DNA from 2 places in the Paenibacillus sp. FSL R5-192 genome. Region 1 is predicted to be linked to the other one. Evidence: predicted binding sites of a transcription regulator. Region 1 holds the regulator's gene; the other holds the start of a gene.
What was found. The regulator CtsR, encoded in region 1, represses protease genes until heat stress. The targets are predictions, from matches to a motif close to ATGGTCAATAAAGGTCAAACA.
Positions count from the first base shown of each region.

Region 1 (8,389 bases):
ACAGATAGTTCGGGGAGAAATCACAGTTAATTGAGAATCCCCCATCCACCACTTCCATTACTTCAGGGCTGTATCCTACAACAAGCAGTGCGCCCGTCTTGGCGCGCAGCACATTTTCCAGACCTTCGCGGAAAGGTGTACCTGGTGCGATCAGCCTTAACAACTCATTCATATTATCCAGTTGGCTCATATCTTTCATCTTGTTATGCCCCCTAATCTAAAGCAACCGCTAGTGCATCTGCCACGGTATTCACACCGATCAGTTGTATCCCGCGAGGATGTTTCCAGCCCTTTAAGCTTTTTTCTGGTAAAATGACTCGTTTGAAGCCCAGCTTTGCGGCTTCCTTCACTCGTTGTTCGGCCCGTGATACGGCTCGAACTTCACCTGTCAGACCGATCTCGCCAAAGATGACGTCATCCGGCTTGGTCGGCACATCTCTCAAACTGGATGCAATGCTTACGGCAACCGCCAAGTCTACAGCGGGCTCATCCAATCGTACTCCACCAGCCACGTTCAGATACGCATCCTGGGTCTGTAAAAACATGCCCATCCGTTTCTCCAGCACTGCAATGATCAGATTTAATCGATGCAGATCTACCCCTGTTGCCATACGGCGAGGAGAAGGAAAATGGGTCGTCGAGATCAACGCCTGTAATTCCACGAGTAGAGGACGTGTCCCCTCCATACTGGCAACTACCGTTGAACCTGCTACACCCAGTGGACGTTCCGACAAAAAGAGTTCGGACGGATTGCCCACCTCACGAAGTCCATCCTCGCCCATTTCAAAAATACCAATCTCATTGGTGGAACCAAAACGGTTCTTCACCGCACGCAGCAGGCGATACGTATGATGCCGTTCTCCTTCAAAATAAAGCACGCAATCCACCATATGTTCTAACATACGTGGACCAGCAATGGCACCTTCTTTGGTAACATGCCCCACAAGAACCGTTGCAATGCCTCTGCCTTTGGCAATCCGCATGAACCTTGACGTACATTCCCTTACCTGTGCAACACTACCAGGCGCACTGGTAACTTCGGGAAGATATACCGTCTGAATGGAGTCGATGACCAGAAAATGCGGCTGGATCTGATCCACCGCTTCCTCTACACGTTCCATATTGGTTTCACACAGTACATACAACTCGGCAGAGAGTGCCCCGAGACGGTCGGCCCGCAATTTGGTTTGCTTGACTGATTCCTCACCGGAAACATATAACACACGCAAACCCGAATGCGTCAAAGCATGGGACGTCTGCAACATCAACGTTGATTTACCAATACCCGGATCTCCGCCCACCAGAACGAGTGAACCCGGAACGATTCCGCCACCCAATACCCGGTTCAACTCTCCGATTCCAGTCTGTACACGCGGTTCCTGACCGCTATCTATATCTATGATAGGAAGCGGTTTATCTTTACTGTCAAACAGAGGAGAATTTCTCCCTTGTGTTTTGACCACCGTCTCTGTTTCTTCCACCATTGAATTCCATGACTGACAACCCGGACACTTACCGTACCACTTGGGGGCTTCATAGCCGCATTCCGTACATTGAAACTTGGTTTTAACTTTGGCCACTTCAGCACTCCTATAATTTAATTTTATAACAGCATTTTGCATTATTCGACGAATTTCACCCAAACTCCCTGACGTGCAGGGTTACTAAAAGTTTACCATTGTTTGAGATTTTTCGTAAAGGATTATCGCAAACTTTACACATGTTCCTGACATAATCATGTCCGTCTTCTGTCCAAAGTGCAAAAAATCCTCCCCGGCCGAAGCCGAGAAGGATTTGATTAAGGATTATGGATCAATACAAGCTGAAGTTTAACTCCAAAGCTTGCTAAATATTATTTAGTTTCGATTTCCTCATTGGACGGAACGACTACGTCTTTTTTCGTAACAGACAGTGCACCGTTCTCTTCGTCGATGAGCAATGAATCCCCTTTGGTTACGTTACCTGTGAGCAACTCTTCGGACAATTTGTCCTCGATATGCTTCTGGATCGCCCGACGAAGCGGACGCGCACCGTAAGCTGGATCAAAGCCTGACTTCGCAAGGAAAGACTTGGCATTGTCAGTGAGTTCGAAATCGACCTCATGTTCAAGCAGTCGTTTACGAAGTTCTTCACTCATAAGCGTAACAATTTCAGCGATGTGTTTTTCTTCAAGTGAGTGGAACACGATAATTTCATCAATCCGGTTAAGGAACTCTGGACGGAAGCTTTTCTTCAGCTCATCCATCACTTTCCCCTTCATGTTGTCATAATCTGCTCCTGCATCTACAACTGCAGTGAAGCCCAGTGTAGAGTTACGTTTGATCGCTTCGGCACCCACGTTGGATGTTAGAATGATCAGCGTATTGCGGAAGTCAACGACGCGACCTTTGGAATCCGTCAGACGACCATCCTCAAGCACTTGTAACAAGATATTGAATACTTCTGGATGTGCTTTCTCGATTTCATCGAGCAGGACTACGGAATATGGTTTGCGACGAACTTTCTCTGTCAGCTGGCCACCTTCTTCGTACCCAACATATCCTGGAGGCGCTCCGACAAGTCGGGAAGTCGAGTGCTTCTCACCATACTCGGACATATCAATCCGGATTACTGCATTTTCATCGCCGAACATCGCTTCAGCCAGAGCACGAGCAAGTTCTGTTTTACCTACCCCTGTAGGGCCGAGGAAAATGAATGAACCCATCGGACGTTTTGGATCTTTAAGTCCCGCACGAGCACGACGAACCGCACGGCTGACAGACTTCACTGCCTCATCCTGACCGATGACACGTTCATGTAGAATAGACTCCAGATTCATCAGACGCTGTGTCTCTTCTTCTTTCAGTTGGTTCACAGGGATTCCTGTCCAGCTGGCTACCACTTGTGCGATATCCTCAGGAGTAACCTCGGAATCGGTGCGACCTTGTTTCTCTTTCCACTGGTTCTTCGTTACATCCAGCTCTTCACGGATTTTTTGTTCCGTATCACGCAGAGCTGCTGCTTTTTCGAACTCCTGACTTTGAACTGCAGCGTCTTTTTCCTTACGGATATCTTCCAGACGGCTTTCCAGTTGTTTCAGGTTTGGTGGGATCGTGTAAGAGTTCAATCTTACTTTGGAACCCGCTTCATCAATCAGGTCAATCGCTTTATCTGGCAGGAAACGGTCTGTAATGTAACGGTCAGACAGTTTAACGGCCTGCACAATTGCTTCGTCCGTAATTTTCACGCGGTGATGCGCCTCATAACGGTCACGCAAGCCGTGCAAGATTTGAATCGCTTCTTCTGGAGAAGGCTGATCTACAGTAATCGGTTGGAAACGACGCTCAAGCGCTGCATCCTTCTCGATGTATTTACGATATTCATCCAGTGTTGTCGCACCGATACATTGCAATTCTCCACGAGCCAGAGCCGGTTTCAAAATGTTAGAAGCATCGATGGCACCTTCAGCCCCGCCTGCGCCAATCAAGGTATGCAATTCGTCGATAAACAGGACAATGTTACCTGCTTGGCGAATCTCATCCATGATTTTTTTCAGACGATCTTCGAACTCACCACGATATTTGGTTCCAGCGACTACTGAACCCATATCCAGGGTCATTACACGTTTGTCGCGCAATGTTTCCGGAATCTCATTTGCAATGATTTTTTGTGCAAGGCCTTCAGCAATCGCTGTTTTACCTACACCTGGCTCACCGATCAATACCGGGTTGTTCTTCGTACGACGGCTGAGCACCTGGATGACACGTTCAATTTCTTTACTACGTCCAATGACCGGGTCAAGGTTATTCTCTCTGGCGTATGCCGTGAGGTCACGTGCCAGACTGTCCAGCGTTGGTGTGCTGACATTGGCAGGTGTGCCATTATGGCTGGATACAGCTTCACTGCTGCCAAGCAATTGCAACACTTGTTGCCGTGCTTTGTTCAGACTAATTCCCAGGTTATTGAGCACACGTGCTGCAACACCCTCGCCTTCACGAATCAATCCAAGCAGGATATGCTCTGTGCCTACATAAGTGTGGCCCAATTTACGAGCTTCATCCATAGACAGTTCAATTACTTTTTTCGCACGTGGCGTATATGCAATGTTGGTAGGTTGCTCTTGGCCACGGCCAATCAGCGTTTCTACTTCATCCTGAATTTTTTCCAATCCGAGTCCCAGGCCGATCAGTGCTTTGGCTGCGATGCCTTCGCCTTCACGAATGAGGCCGAGCAAAATATGCTCAGTACCGATGTTATTATGACCGAGACGGACAGCTTCTTCCTGCGCGAGTGCGAGCACCTTTTGGGCCCGTTCCGTAAATCTTCCAAACATCATATCTCCTGCACCTCCATGGTTTTGGATAAAACGAGGTCATGTAATGAAATAACCGTCGTATTCTTCATATCATTTTTGTTTGCAGCCGTGCTGCGAATAAAGTCATTTGGCATTTGTACATGCCTTATTATATAAAAGCCGCAATGCGGCATGAAACCATAATTCAATACTATATCAGGCTAAACTAGGACTGCTTCGCTGCATTGATCGTATCACGAATCAACTGAGCACGGTATATGTCACGCTCATCTGTGCGCATATCTTCCCCGAATGTTTTCTGCAAAAATCCCGGCTGTGTCATCACATTCAACTCATTCATTACCGTGATGGACAGTCCATCCAACAATCCGAGATCCACCCCAAGGCGTACATCCGATAAGCGCTGTGCAGCTTCCTTGGAATCAACAATAGCTGCATGAGACAATATGCCATAAGAACGCATGACCCGATCCGTAATCCGAAGTCTGGAGTCGGTAATTAACCGTTCTCTCGCTGTACGTTCATGACCAATCATCTGTAACACAACACCATGCAGGTTCTCAATGACTTCCTGTTCGGTCTGTCCCAATGTAATCTGATTCGAGATCTGGAACAGGTTACCCATCGCCTCGCTACCTTCACCGTATATTCCTCTTACCGTCAATCCCACTTGGGAAACTGCGGTTAGAATACGGCCTATCTGTTGCGTCATCACCAGGGCAGGCAAGTGCATCATAACCGATGCTCTGACACCTGTACCTACATTAGTAGGACAGCTGGTTAAGTATCCTCTGCGATCATCAAAAGCATAATCCACATGCGCTTCAAAAGCATCATCTATTGCGGAAGCTTTCTCCCAGGCTTCTTTCACCTGGAACCCCGGATAGAGGCACTGGATACGAAGATGATCCTCTTCGTTAATCATAATACTGACTGACTCATCCTCACTGAGAATAACCGCACCATTCCTGGATTCATTCGCAAGACTTGGACTGATGAGATGTTTCTCCACCAGCACCCGTTTGTCGAGTTCGTCAATATCGATCAGATCCAACGTATGAAAATCCCCAAAGGCATGAACGTCATCGTATTGAAGTACTTCGCTCAGCTTATTCAGCACCTCTTCCGATTGCTCATTGGAAGCCAGCATCGGAAACGGAACATGCTGAAGGTTGCGTGCAATCCGGACACGGCTGCTAATGACAATTTCGGAATCAGCCGCATCACTGCGCATCCAGTCGCTGAGCGCCTTCTCTGTAAAGCGCAGATTAGGCATTACGCATCCCTCCTACTCATGACAAACTTTACTCCTGAGCTATTCCTTTTTCAAGTCCTCTGATCTGGTCACGGATCTGAGCCGCCTCTTCAAATTCCTCTTGTGCGATGCTCTCTTGGAGCTCACGCTTCAGATCAGCAATTTGCCGTTTCACCTTGATGCGACCACCAGCTCGTGCAGGCACTTTGCCTACATGGGACGTATTACCATGAACCCGCTTGAACAAAGGATCCAGACGACTGTCAAAATATTTATAACATGAACTGCAGCCGAACCGGCCTATCTTACTAAATTGTGCGTACGTCATACCACACTCTTCACATTGAAGAGCTTTTGCAGGTGGTGTTCCTGCCGATCCACTTTTGCCGGCTGGATCAAAATCAAGCAATCCTGACAACAAGTTGTGAATGGAAAACCCACCTGCTGTTCCAGGGATCATTTCCCCTTTTTCACGGGCACATGACTCACAAATATGGAATTCCGTCTTCTCTCCATTTACGATCTTCGTAAAATGAAGTGTCGCCGGACGTTTATTGCATTCTTGGCACAGCATATTGATGTACCTCCTTTGACCCCGATAGTTTTCATTTACCGAGCAAAGATATTAACATCGCCTTCAACATTCTGGCACGAATTTGATCCCGGTAAGGAAGTTTGACCAATATAACCTCTCTAGATACAGCAGCTCGCATCAACCCGGCTTCCCGCTTGTTCAAGAAGCGCGCTTCTTCCAATTGATAGATCAGACCTTCGGCAGCTGTCTGCCCGATCTCTTCACCAATACTATGGTGCAAATGATTATGCAGAGCTGATTGGGCCGGTAATTCAATGCGCTGTATGCGAACATAACCACCACCGCCGCGTTTACTCTCTACCAGGTATCCCTTCTCGAGTGTAAAACGTGTGCTGATGACATAATTGATCTGGGAAGGTACACATGAGAATTGATCTGCCAGATCATTACGCTGAATTTCAACCATTCCTTCGGGACTTTCATGCAAAATACTCTTCAGATATCGTTCGATAATATCAGAGATATTACGCATCCAATCATCCTCCACTGTCTGAAACGTTAAGTCAATAAGGACCCACACGCCCCCACAGAGTACACCTTCTCTACCCATTTAACCAATCATGGAAACAGCGAATCTTGCTTCCACAGGTGCCAACAGGAGAGCGAAGGAAGCACGAAGGTCCTTTAATATTCCCTTGATCCTCCGATGAAATGAATCCCGTATATTGGCGATCATGCATCAGATTGTAGAAAGAAAGCTACTTAAGTATTAAACCTTTAGTTGACTTTGACTTTCTTTGACTTTATAACCATTATAGCATATTTTGTGGTTTTGCCAAGTGGGGTCACTATTCATTTTTTACGATTTTACACGAAATATTCCCCAGACACAAAAAAACCTCCCCAAAATTGCTGGAGAAGTCCATTTGTCTTTCAATCACGCCGTATTTCTATATAAGCTAATCAAGTTAAATGGAGCAGTGGGAATAGTCATCAGAAGAAATCGAGCAAATAGGTTTCCCGTTCAGGAATCGCTTGTTCCAAAGCCTTGATTGCTGTGTTCGGTCCGTGAATTCTTCCGATTCGTGCCATTTCCGTTGGTCTGCGATATCCCATGAGCACCGCGGTAAGGGATTGAATATCCACCTTAATGATCTGATCATCAGTAATTGGCTCCGATGTTTTCCATATGGACGCTGTTCCGTTCATTGCTACGTTTAATTGCCATACCCCTTCATTCCATGGAGCGTGGGCATCCTCTACCTGAAGTACAATCTGCACCGGTGAGTCCTGGCTTGCAAATGGATACTGGGATATAAACTGCTCTACACTAACGATACGCGCCATAAAATAAGGTACAATCTCCTGCTGAATCCGTGGGTTATCCAATTGGAAGGCAAGCGTATCACTGGCAGGCGCCTGCAACGTAACTTCCTGGATCATGGAATCATGGTTAGCAATAAAGGTCCACAGCCCTTGCCTAGCCTCTTCATTCAGATAGATGATCTCTTTAATGGTAAACTTATTTTCCTTAACCTCATATAAAAGATAACCTTGTGCTGCATCAGCTTCATCGTAATATACAGCCTTCTGGCTGGTCCCATTAACAAGAACTGAATTCTCCCACCTTTCATCATCCCGGACCAGAGTTCCGTTATAACGCTCAGCATAAGCACTGTATACTTCCTTTAATATGCTGAGGCCTGGATCCCCACGCCGAATTGTTCCAGGTGTCGCTTTTTTCGAAGGCAAATGAGCTGTAGGTACTTTATAACGTTTAAATTCAACATACGTCTCCCATCCATACTTCCGATAGAAACCAAAAGAAAATGGATGCAAGAATGATATGCTCTGTTTGTTACGATTCATTTCTTCCAACGCATGCTTCAGCAGACCCGCTACCCAGCCTTTGCGTCTATACTCTGGCCAGGTGGCAACACCCGCAATACCGCCCATCTCGAACGATCTGCCATGAATATAGGTTTGAAAAGGAATGATGTGAAGTTTGGCTCCTAGCTGCCCGTCCTCATATACACCCCATATATCCTGTGACGAAAATTGACTCCGCCGTTTTTCTTTCTGTTCTTCACTCATTACTACTTGAAAAGCATATTCGGAGAGTGCCATCGCCGGTTCAAAATCATCTACCGTCAATTTCTGAATTTCCATGTTGTCCTACACCCCATTCGCTAGAGTTATATCAATCCAAATCATGGCCTGATATCTGATATATGTACCCCTTAGAGTGTGTCAGAGGATTCTTACAAAGTCAAATAAGAGATGCTTCCGCATCCCCTAAAATAAA
Region 1 is NZ_ASPR01000017.1:54,972-63,360, forward strand. Features, by position in the region: gene disA (DNA integrity scanning diadenylate cyclase DisA) at 1-199, opposite strand, end outside; gene radA (DNA repair protein RadA) at 213-1,580, opposite strand; gene C161_RS16705 (ATP-dependent Clp protease ATP-binding subunit) at 1,853-4,315, opposite strand; gene C161_RS16710 (protein arginine kinase) at 4,500-5,570, opposite strand; gene C161_RS16715 (UvrB/UvrC motif-containing protein) at 5,599-6,123, opposite strand; gene C161_RS16720 (CtsR family transcriptional regulator) at 6,155-6,616, opposite strand; gene C161_RS16725 (GNAT family N-acetyltransferase) at 7,078-8,253, opposite strand.

Region 2 (8,389 bases), on a different contig from region 1:
ATATATGACATCATGGAAAAAATGGACAAGTGCATTGCTCGCAGCAGGAATTATTGTAGGTAGCGGTTCGGTGTGGCAGGACAGTTCGGTTCAGGCGGCATCGGTATCCTCGAAAGTGACAACCACAGCTGAGGTGACCCTGAAGTCGGGTGGAAAAACACTGACTCAAAAAGGACTTCTTCAAGGTGGTTCAACTTGGGTATCTCTTACGGCAGTTAAAGATGTGGCAGGTGGAACGCTGAAATATGATGCGAAAACCAAAGAGTACGCTTTGACAGCAGCCAATAACACAATGACGATCAGCCTATTGGATGGCGAGCCGAGTGTTCGAATTAACAACTATTATCCTCAAGTGGACGCAAAGCTGATCAACGGCAGATTATATATCCCATTCTCGGCAATGAGAGATTATCTGGGTGTACAGGGGAATTGGGATAGCAAAACCAAAACGTTGACACTCAGCAAGGTGAAACAAAATAACGTTAAAATTAAAGCGGCAACAGTTAATGTCACTGTGAAAAATGCTGAAGTAGATGTTCAATATCCACAGGTGAGTGGACTTGCCAGCAAAGAAGCTGAAGCGGCGATCAATAAAGTGCTGAAAGACGAAGTGGATGCGTATGTAGCTGACTTCAAGAAACAGACATCTGAATTCGGCGGTGCAACAGCCAACCGTCCATATGCATTTGAGAGCTCCTATGTAGTGACGTACAACGAAAAAGGCGTGCTGGGACTCATTACACAACGATATGAGGATTATGCTGGCGCTCATGGCATGACATACCGTACGGGACACACCTTTGCACTGGACACAGGCAAGGAGCTTACGTTAGATGATGTGCTGCAAAATAACAAAACGATGCGCGAGACGTTGAGTAAAAAAGTGGGTGAGCAACTGAAAGGCCGCGGTGGATACCTCGACGGATACAAAGGGCTGAATAAAGATCAAGATTTCTATGTGACACCAACGGGTGTAGTTGTGTTCTTCCAGTTGTATGAGTATACGGCGTACGCAGAAGGATTCCCTGAAATGCCATTTACGTATAAAGAGCTTCTCCCTAAAGGCACAGAACCTTTCAGTAATGTATCTGGAACCAAATAAAGAATCATTATTGTGCACTCTTAAGTTTTCTTCCTTATAAAATGAAAAAAGAAGCCCCCATCATGATTATGATGAGGGCTTCTTCTCGTATAGACAACACAATTATATGTTGCTGATTACGTAGGTGTTGATTATGTTAACGCATAGACCGTGGTCTACGTCACACTTAGATGCCTTGTGATCCTACGTTTTCGATGACTTTATCAATGATACCGTAATCGGCGGCTTCAGCAGCACTCATGAAGTAGTCACGATCTGTATCTTTCTCAATCCGCTCTAGCGGTTGACCTGAACGCTCAGAGATGATGCGGTTCAAGGTATCACGCATTTTCAGGATGCGACGAGCACGGATTTCGATGTCAGAAGCCTGACCTTGTGCACCACCAAGTGGTTGGTGAATCATAATTTCACTGTTTGGTAATGCAAAACGTTTACCTTTTGCACCGGCATTCAACAAGAATGCACCCATGGAAGCCGCCATACCTACACAGATGGTAGATACATCCGGTTTGATGAATTGCATTGTATCGTAAATCGCCATACCGGCTGTAATCGATCCGCCTGGGCTGTTGATGTATAAGTGAATGTCTTTCTCCGGATCTTCCGCAGCCAGGAACAACATCTGTGCCATAATGGCATTAGCCACTACGTCATTAACATCGCTACCAAGGAAAATAATACGATCCTTCAGCAATCTGGAGTAGATGTCGTAGGCGCGCTCACCCCGGTTGCTCTGTTCAACGACCATTGGAATAAAACTCACGTGAAAAACCTCCTTGGAATGTAAATGTTATTGGTGTTTATACTTAAACTGTTACCGTATTACCCACATAATAAACAATTCCAAACAAAAAGTCAAAGAAAGTCAAACTAACTTGCAAAAAAAAGAAACCTTTCCGGTTTCATTGGTTAAATGGGTTATGAGCTGTTAAATAAAAATGGCGCGCCCGCCAAGAATCGAACTTGGATCTCAGGCTTCGGAGGCCTACGTCATATCCATTGGACCACGGGCGCACATTATGTGACAGCAATAATGATTATAGCTCATGAAATATTTAATTGCAAGCAGTTCGTTGTGGTATTGGTTTGGATTAACCTAAAAATGATCATGATGAAGAAGAGTGGATAAAGAGTGCATTTAAGTAAATGCTATTAGAGGTTTTGGACATGCCGTATGAAATGTGATTCTGAGCGATATGTAGATTGAATTCATTTGTTTCTTCTATATATGGTATGCGTGAGCTAGTCCTAGATCATGGAAGTCTAAGATTGTGAAAATAGGCGCGTACAAACGCTGCATGCGTGTCGAAATAACACGTTGAAACACTTGCATGTCACGTCAGTTTTAGGTAGAATAGACGTGGGACTTAAAAAGTTAACCCGGGACGTTTTAGGGCCACGAAAGAGAGCTTAGAACGAGAACTTGCGGGAGTGGAAAGCATGCGAACGATTTTAGAAGTACAAAAGCAGCTTCTGCCTGATCTCATGGATATCTTGAAAAAGAGGTATACGATTCTGCAACAGATCATGTTATCGGATGTGATCGGACGGAGAACGTTAGCTAATTCCATGCAGATGACCGAGCGGGTTCTGAGGGCTGAGACCGATCTGTTAAAGGCTCAGGGACTTATTGAAATTGACAGTGCAGGAATGAAGATCAGCGAGGCAGGGTATGATTTGCTGCAGCAGTTAGAGCCCGTAGCCAAAGAGCTGTTCGGATTATCCGAGCTGGAAGAGCGCATCAAGCAAGCCTACGGTCTGCAAAAGGTAGTTGTGGTTCCTGGCGATTCGGACGTTTCTCCATTTGCCAAAAGGGAACTGGGCAGAGCCGGAGCGAAGGCTCTCGGCAATATCATGAGTGACAACGACGTTGTCGCCGTTACTGGTGGTTCAACAACGGCCGAAGTCGCAGAACAACTAAATCCGCCAACATCGCTCAAAGGTGTCTGGTTCGTACCGGCACGCGGTGGACTTGGAGAAAGCCTTGAAATTCAGGCTAATACGATCGCATCCACAATGGCAAAACGGGTAGGGGCGCAATACAAACTCCTGCATGTACCGGATTTGCTCAGTGATCATGCCTATGAATCATTAATCCAGGACCCTAGTGTTCAGGAGATTCTGCAGCTGATCAGGCAATCACGGATTGTTATTCATGGAATTGGTGATGCCGTAGAGATGGCCAAAAGACGCAAACTTGCGACGGAGATTATAGATGAACTTCAGGAGCAAGGGGCCGTATCTGAATCTTTCGGTTATTACTTTAATGATCAGGGTAAGGTGGTACATACCATGCTTACACTGGGTATGCGACTTCAGGATATTGAACGAACCGATGTTGTGATTGGAATTGCAGGTGGCAAAAGCAAAGCTGCTGCTATACATTCCGTGTTACGATTTGGTCAGGAAGATATTCTGATTATTGATGAGGCTGCTGCCGAAGTCATCGTTGCTGAAATGGAATAAGGTTTTACTTTGCATCACAACTATTGTTGTCTTGACGGACTTCACCGTCTGTCTTGAATATATAAGTTTCATAAAAAAATTAATCAAAACTTGGGAGGAACTTACTCATGATTAAAGTAGGTATTAACGGTTTTGGACGTATTGGACGCTTGGCATTCCGCCGTATTCAAAATGTAGCAGGCATCGAGGTAGTAGCAATCAACGACTTGACTGACGCTAAAATGCTCGCTCATTTGCTCAAATATGATACAACTCAAGGTCGCTTCGATGGCGATGTTGAAGTACACGATGGCTTCTTCAAAGTGAACGGCAAAGAAGTTAAAGTATTGGCTAACCGTAACCCGGAAGAACTTCCTTGGGGCGACCTGGGCGTAGATATCGTTCTGGAATGTACCGGTTTCTTCACAACTAAAGAAGCAGCTGAGAAACACTTGAAAGGTGGAGCTAAGAAAGTTGTTATCTCCGCACCAGCTACTGGCGACATGAAAACCATCGTTTACAACGTAAACCATGAAATCCTCGACGGTACTGAAACTGTAATCTCCGGCGCATCTTGCACAACAAACTGCCTGGCACCTATGGCAAAAACACTGCAAGACAAATTCGGAATCGTTCAAGGTTTGATGACTACAATTCACGCTTACACTGGCGACCAAAACACGTTGGATGCTCCACACCCTAAAGGTGACTTCCGTCGTGCTCGCGCAGCAGCTGAAAACATCATCCCTAACACAACTGGTGCTGCTAAAGCAATCGGTCTGGTAATCCCAGAACTGCAAGGCATCCTTGATGGTGCAGCTCAACGTGTACCAGTAGCTACTGGTTCCCTGACTGAGCTCGTAACTGTTCTGAACAAAAAAGTAACTGCTGAAGAAGTTAACGCAGCTATGCAAGAAGCTTCCGATCCAGAAACTTTCGGATACACAGAAGACGAAATCGTATCTTCCGATATCCAAGGAATCACTTTCGGTTCCCTGTTTGATGCAACTCAAACTAAAGTTCTGACTGTTGGCGACCAACAATTGGTTAAAACTGTAGCTTGGTATGACAATGAAATGTCCTACACTGCACAATTGGTTCGCACTTTGGAGCACTTTGCAAAAATGATTAAGTAATATCTGTAATAACATAGAGCGGAAACAGATGCTATATTGTTTCCGCTCTTTATATATCTACATTTTGCAAATTTCTCAAAAACACCAGGATTGACGAGGGATTTTAGCTCTTGATTGGTCCACCAAATACATGGGTGCGGAGGAAATACAGATGAACAAAAAAAGTGTACGCGATATCGAATTGACAGGAAAACGGGCTTTTGTCCGTGTAGATTTCAATGTGCCGCTCGAAGATGGTAAAATTACAGATGACAAACGTATTCGTGCAACGCTTCCTACAATCAACTTCTTGATTGAAAAAGGCGCTAAAGTCATTTTGGCAAGCCACATGGGTCGTCCTAACGGCGAAGTGGTTGAATCCTTGCGTTTGACTCCAGCAGCTGAGCGTTTGTCTGAATTGCTTGGTAAAACAGTTGTTAAAGCTGACGATTCTGTTGGTGACGCTGTTAAAGCTCAAATCGCTGAACTGAACAACGGTGACGTATTGTTGCTTGAAAACGTTCGTTTCCACGCAGGCGAAGAGAAAAACGATCCGGAACTGGCAAAACAATTTGCTGAACTGGCTGACGTTTTCGTTAATGATGCGTTTGGCGCGGCTCACAGAGCACATGCTTCGACTGAAGGAATCGCTCACTTGCTTCCAGCAGTGTCCGGTTTGTTGATGGAGAAAGAACTTGAAGTGTTGGGTAAAGCAATCTCCAACCCTGAGCGTCCTTTCACAGCTATCATTGGTGGATCCAAAGTTAAGGACAAAATCGATGTAATCGACAACCTGCTGAACATTGCAGACAACGTAATCATTGGTGGCGGTCTGACTTACACGTTCTTCAAAGCACAAGGACATGAAATTGGACAATCCTTGCTGGATGATTCCAAACTTGATGTTGCTCTCGGTTTCATCGAAAAAGCGAAAAAACTGGGCAAAAACTTCTACCTGCCGGTAGATATCGTAGTGTCTGACGATTTCAGTGCGAAAGCAAACACACAAATCGTTGACATCGACGGCATCCCAGCAGATTGGGAAGGCATCGACATCGGTCCTAAAACACGTGAGATCTATGCTGACGTAATCAAAAACTCCAAATTGGTTGTGTGGAACGGACCAATGGGCGTATTTGAAATCGAGCCATTCTCCCACGGTACTCGTGCAGTAGCGGAAGCTTGCGCTGAGACAGAAGCTTACACTGTAATTGGTGGCGGTGACTCCGCAGCAGCAGCTGAGAAGTTCAAATTGGCTGACAAAATGAACCACATCTCTACAGGTGGCGGTGCATCGCTCGAGTTCATGGAAGGTAAAGTACTTCCAGGCGTAGTGGCATTGAACGACAAGTAAGTTTTAGTAGTCTATAGCATGAAGGAGTTGAAACCCATGAGAACACCGATTATCGCAGGTAACTGGAAAATGTTCAAAACGGTTTCCGAATCCAATGACTTCATTCAGGAAGTTAAAGGAAAAGCGGAAGTTGAAGGCGTGGAGACTGTAATCTGCGCACCGTTTACAAATCTGCCATCCCTGGTAGAAGCTGTTAAAGGCACAAACATCAAAATTGGTGCACAAAATCTTCATTTTGAAGATAACGGTGCATTCACAGGTGAAATCAGCGGCGTGATGCTGAAAGACCTGGGTGTGGATTATGTCATTATTGGTCACTCGGAGCGCCGTCAATATTTTGCGGAAACCGATGAGACTGTCAATAAAAAGTTGCATGCAGCATTCCGTCACGGATTGACTCCAATCTTCTGCCTTGGTGAGACGCTTGAAGAGCGTGAAGCGAACCAAACAAAAGACGTATGCAAAGTGCAAACAGTAGCTGCTTTTGCAGGTCTGTCTGCAGAGCAAGCGGCACAAGTTGTTATCGCTTATGAGCCAATCTGGGCGATTGGTACAGGCAAATCCTCCACTTCCCAAGATGCGAATGAAGTTATTGCTTACATCCGTACGCTGGTGAAGGATCTGTACAACGAGACGGTTGCGAATGCAGTTCGTATTCAATACGGCGGCAGTGTTAAACCAGAGAACGTAACAGAATACCTCGGACAAAGCGACATCGACGGCGCACTTGTTGGCGGTGCCAGCTTGCAGCCGGCTTCGTTCATCGCGCTTGTTGAGGGGGCGAAGTAAGATGACAGCTCCAAAACCTGTAGCACTGATCATCATGGATGGCTTTGGTCTGCGTAACACGGTGGAAGGTAATGCGGTAGCGCAAGCCAAGAAACCGAACTACGACCGTTTCATGAGCCAATTCCCACATACAACACTCACTGCTTGCGGTGAAGCTGTAGGTTTGCCAGAAGGGCAAATGGGAAATTCCGAGGTAGGTCACCTGAACATTGGTGCCGGCCGGATCGTATACCAGGATTTGACCCGTATCTCCAAATCCATTCGTGACGGCGAGTTCTACGACAATGAAACACTTGTCAAAGCCGTTCGCGAAGCGAAACAAAGCGGCAAAAAACTTCATCTCTACGGCTTGTTGTCTGATGGCGGCGTACATAGTCACATCGACCACCTGTTTGCTATGCTGGATCTGGCCAAAAAAGAAGGAATGAATGATGTATATATTCATGCTTTCATGGATGGCCGTGATGTTATGCCAGACAGTGGTAAAGACTTCATGCAGAAACTGATCGCCAAGATTGAAGAAGTCGGTGTAGGTAAAATCGCTACGGTTCAAGGTCGCTATTACGCGATGGACCGTGACAAACGTTGGGAACGGGTTGAGAAATCATACCGTGCCATCGTTTATGGAGATGGACCAAAATACACTGACCCACTCAAAGCGGTTGAAGAATCGTATGAGAAATCCGTATTTGATGAATTCGTTGAACCAACGGTTATCGTCAAAGCGGATGGTGAGCCGGTAGGTTTGGTTGAGAGCGGCGATTCCGTTATCTTCCTCAACTTCCGTCCTGACCGTGCGATCCAGTTGTCGCAAGTATTCACAAACCAGGATTTCCGCGGTTTCGAGCGTGGTCCGAAGTTCCCTGTGGGCTTGCACTTTGTATGCTTGACTTTGTTCAGCGAGACGGTTGAAGGTTATGTGGCTTATTCGCCGAAGAACCTCGACAACACCCTGGGTGAAGTTCTGGTACAGAACAATAAAAAACAACTGCGTATTGCAGAAACTGAGAAATACCCGCACGTTACCTTCTTCTTCAGCGGCGGTCGTGATGTGGAGCTTCCGGGCGAAACTCGTGTACTGATCAACTCACCAAAAGTTGCAACGTATGATCTGCAACCAGAGATGAGCGCTTATGAAGTAGCTGACGCATGTGTTCGCGAGATCGAAGCAGACAAACATGACGCCATCATTCTGAACTTTGCTAACCCTGATATGGTTGGACACTCCGGCATGCTGGAGCCTACCATCAAAGCGGTTGAAGTAACAGATGAGTGCATGGGCCGTGTTGTGGATGCAGTACTTGCCAAAGGCGGCGTTGTACTGATCACGGCGGATCATGGTAACGCGGATATGGTGTTCGATGAGAAAGGACGTCCGTTCACAGCTCATACTACGAACCCGGTTCCATTCATCGTTACGGATGCCAATGTAACCTTGCGTGAAGGCGGAATCCTGGCGGATATCGCGCCAACGATCCTTGACCTGATGCAATTGCCTAAACCGGCTGAGATGACAGGTACATCCGTCATCGCTACTCGTAAATAAGATACGCAACAACATATATAATTGGACGGTTTGGCGTT
Region 2 is NZ_ASPR01000078.1:117,077-125,465, reverse strand. Features, by position in the region: gene C161_RS29350 (stalk domain-containing protein) at 5-1,102, shown strand; gene clpP (ATP-dependent Clp endopeptidase proteolytic subunit ClpP) at 1,269-1,865, opposite strand; tRNA gene C161_RS29340 (tRNA-Arg) at 2,042-2,116, opposite strand; gene C161_RS29335 (sugar-binding transcriptional regulator) at 2,543-3,568, shown strand; gene gap (type I glyceraldehyde-3-phosphate dehydrogenase) at 3,676-4,683, shown strand; gene C161_RS29325 (phosphoglycerate kinase) at 4,835-6,016, shown strand; gene tpiA (triose-phosphate isomerase) at 6,053-6,805, shown strand; gene gpmI (2,3-bisphosphoglycerate-independent phosphoglycerate mutase) at 6,807-8,351, shown strand.
Region 2: clpP (ATP-dependent Clp endopeptidase proteolytic subunit ClpP) is a predicted target of CtsR. The motif match lies at 1,954-1,974, and genes of this name have one in related genera.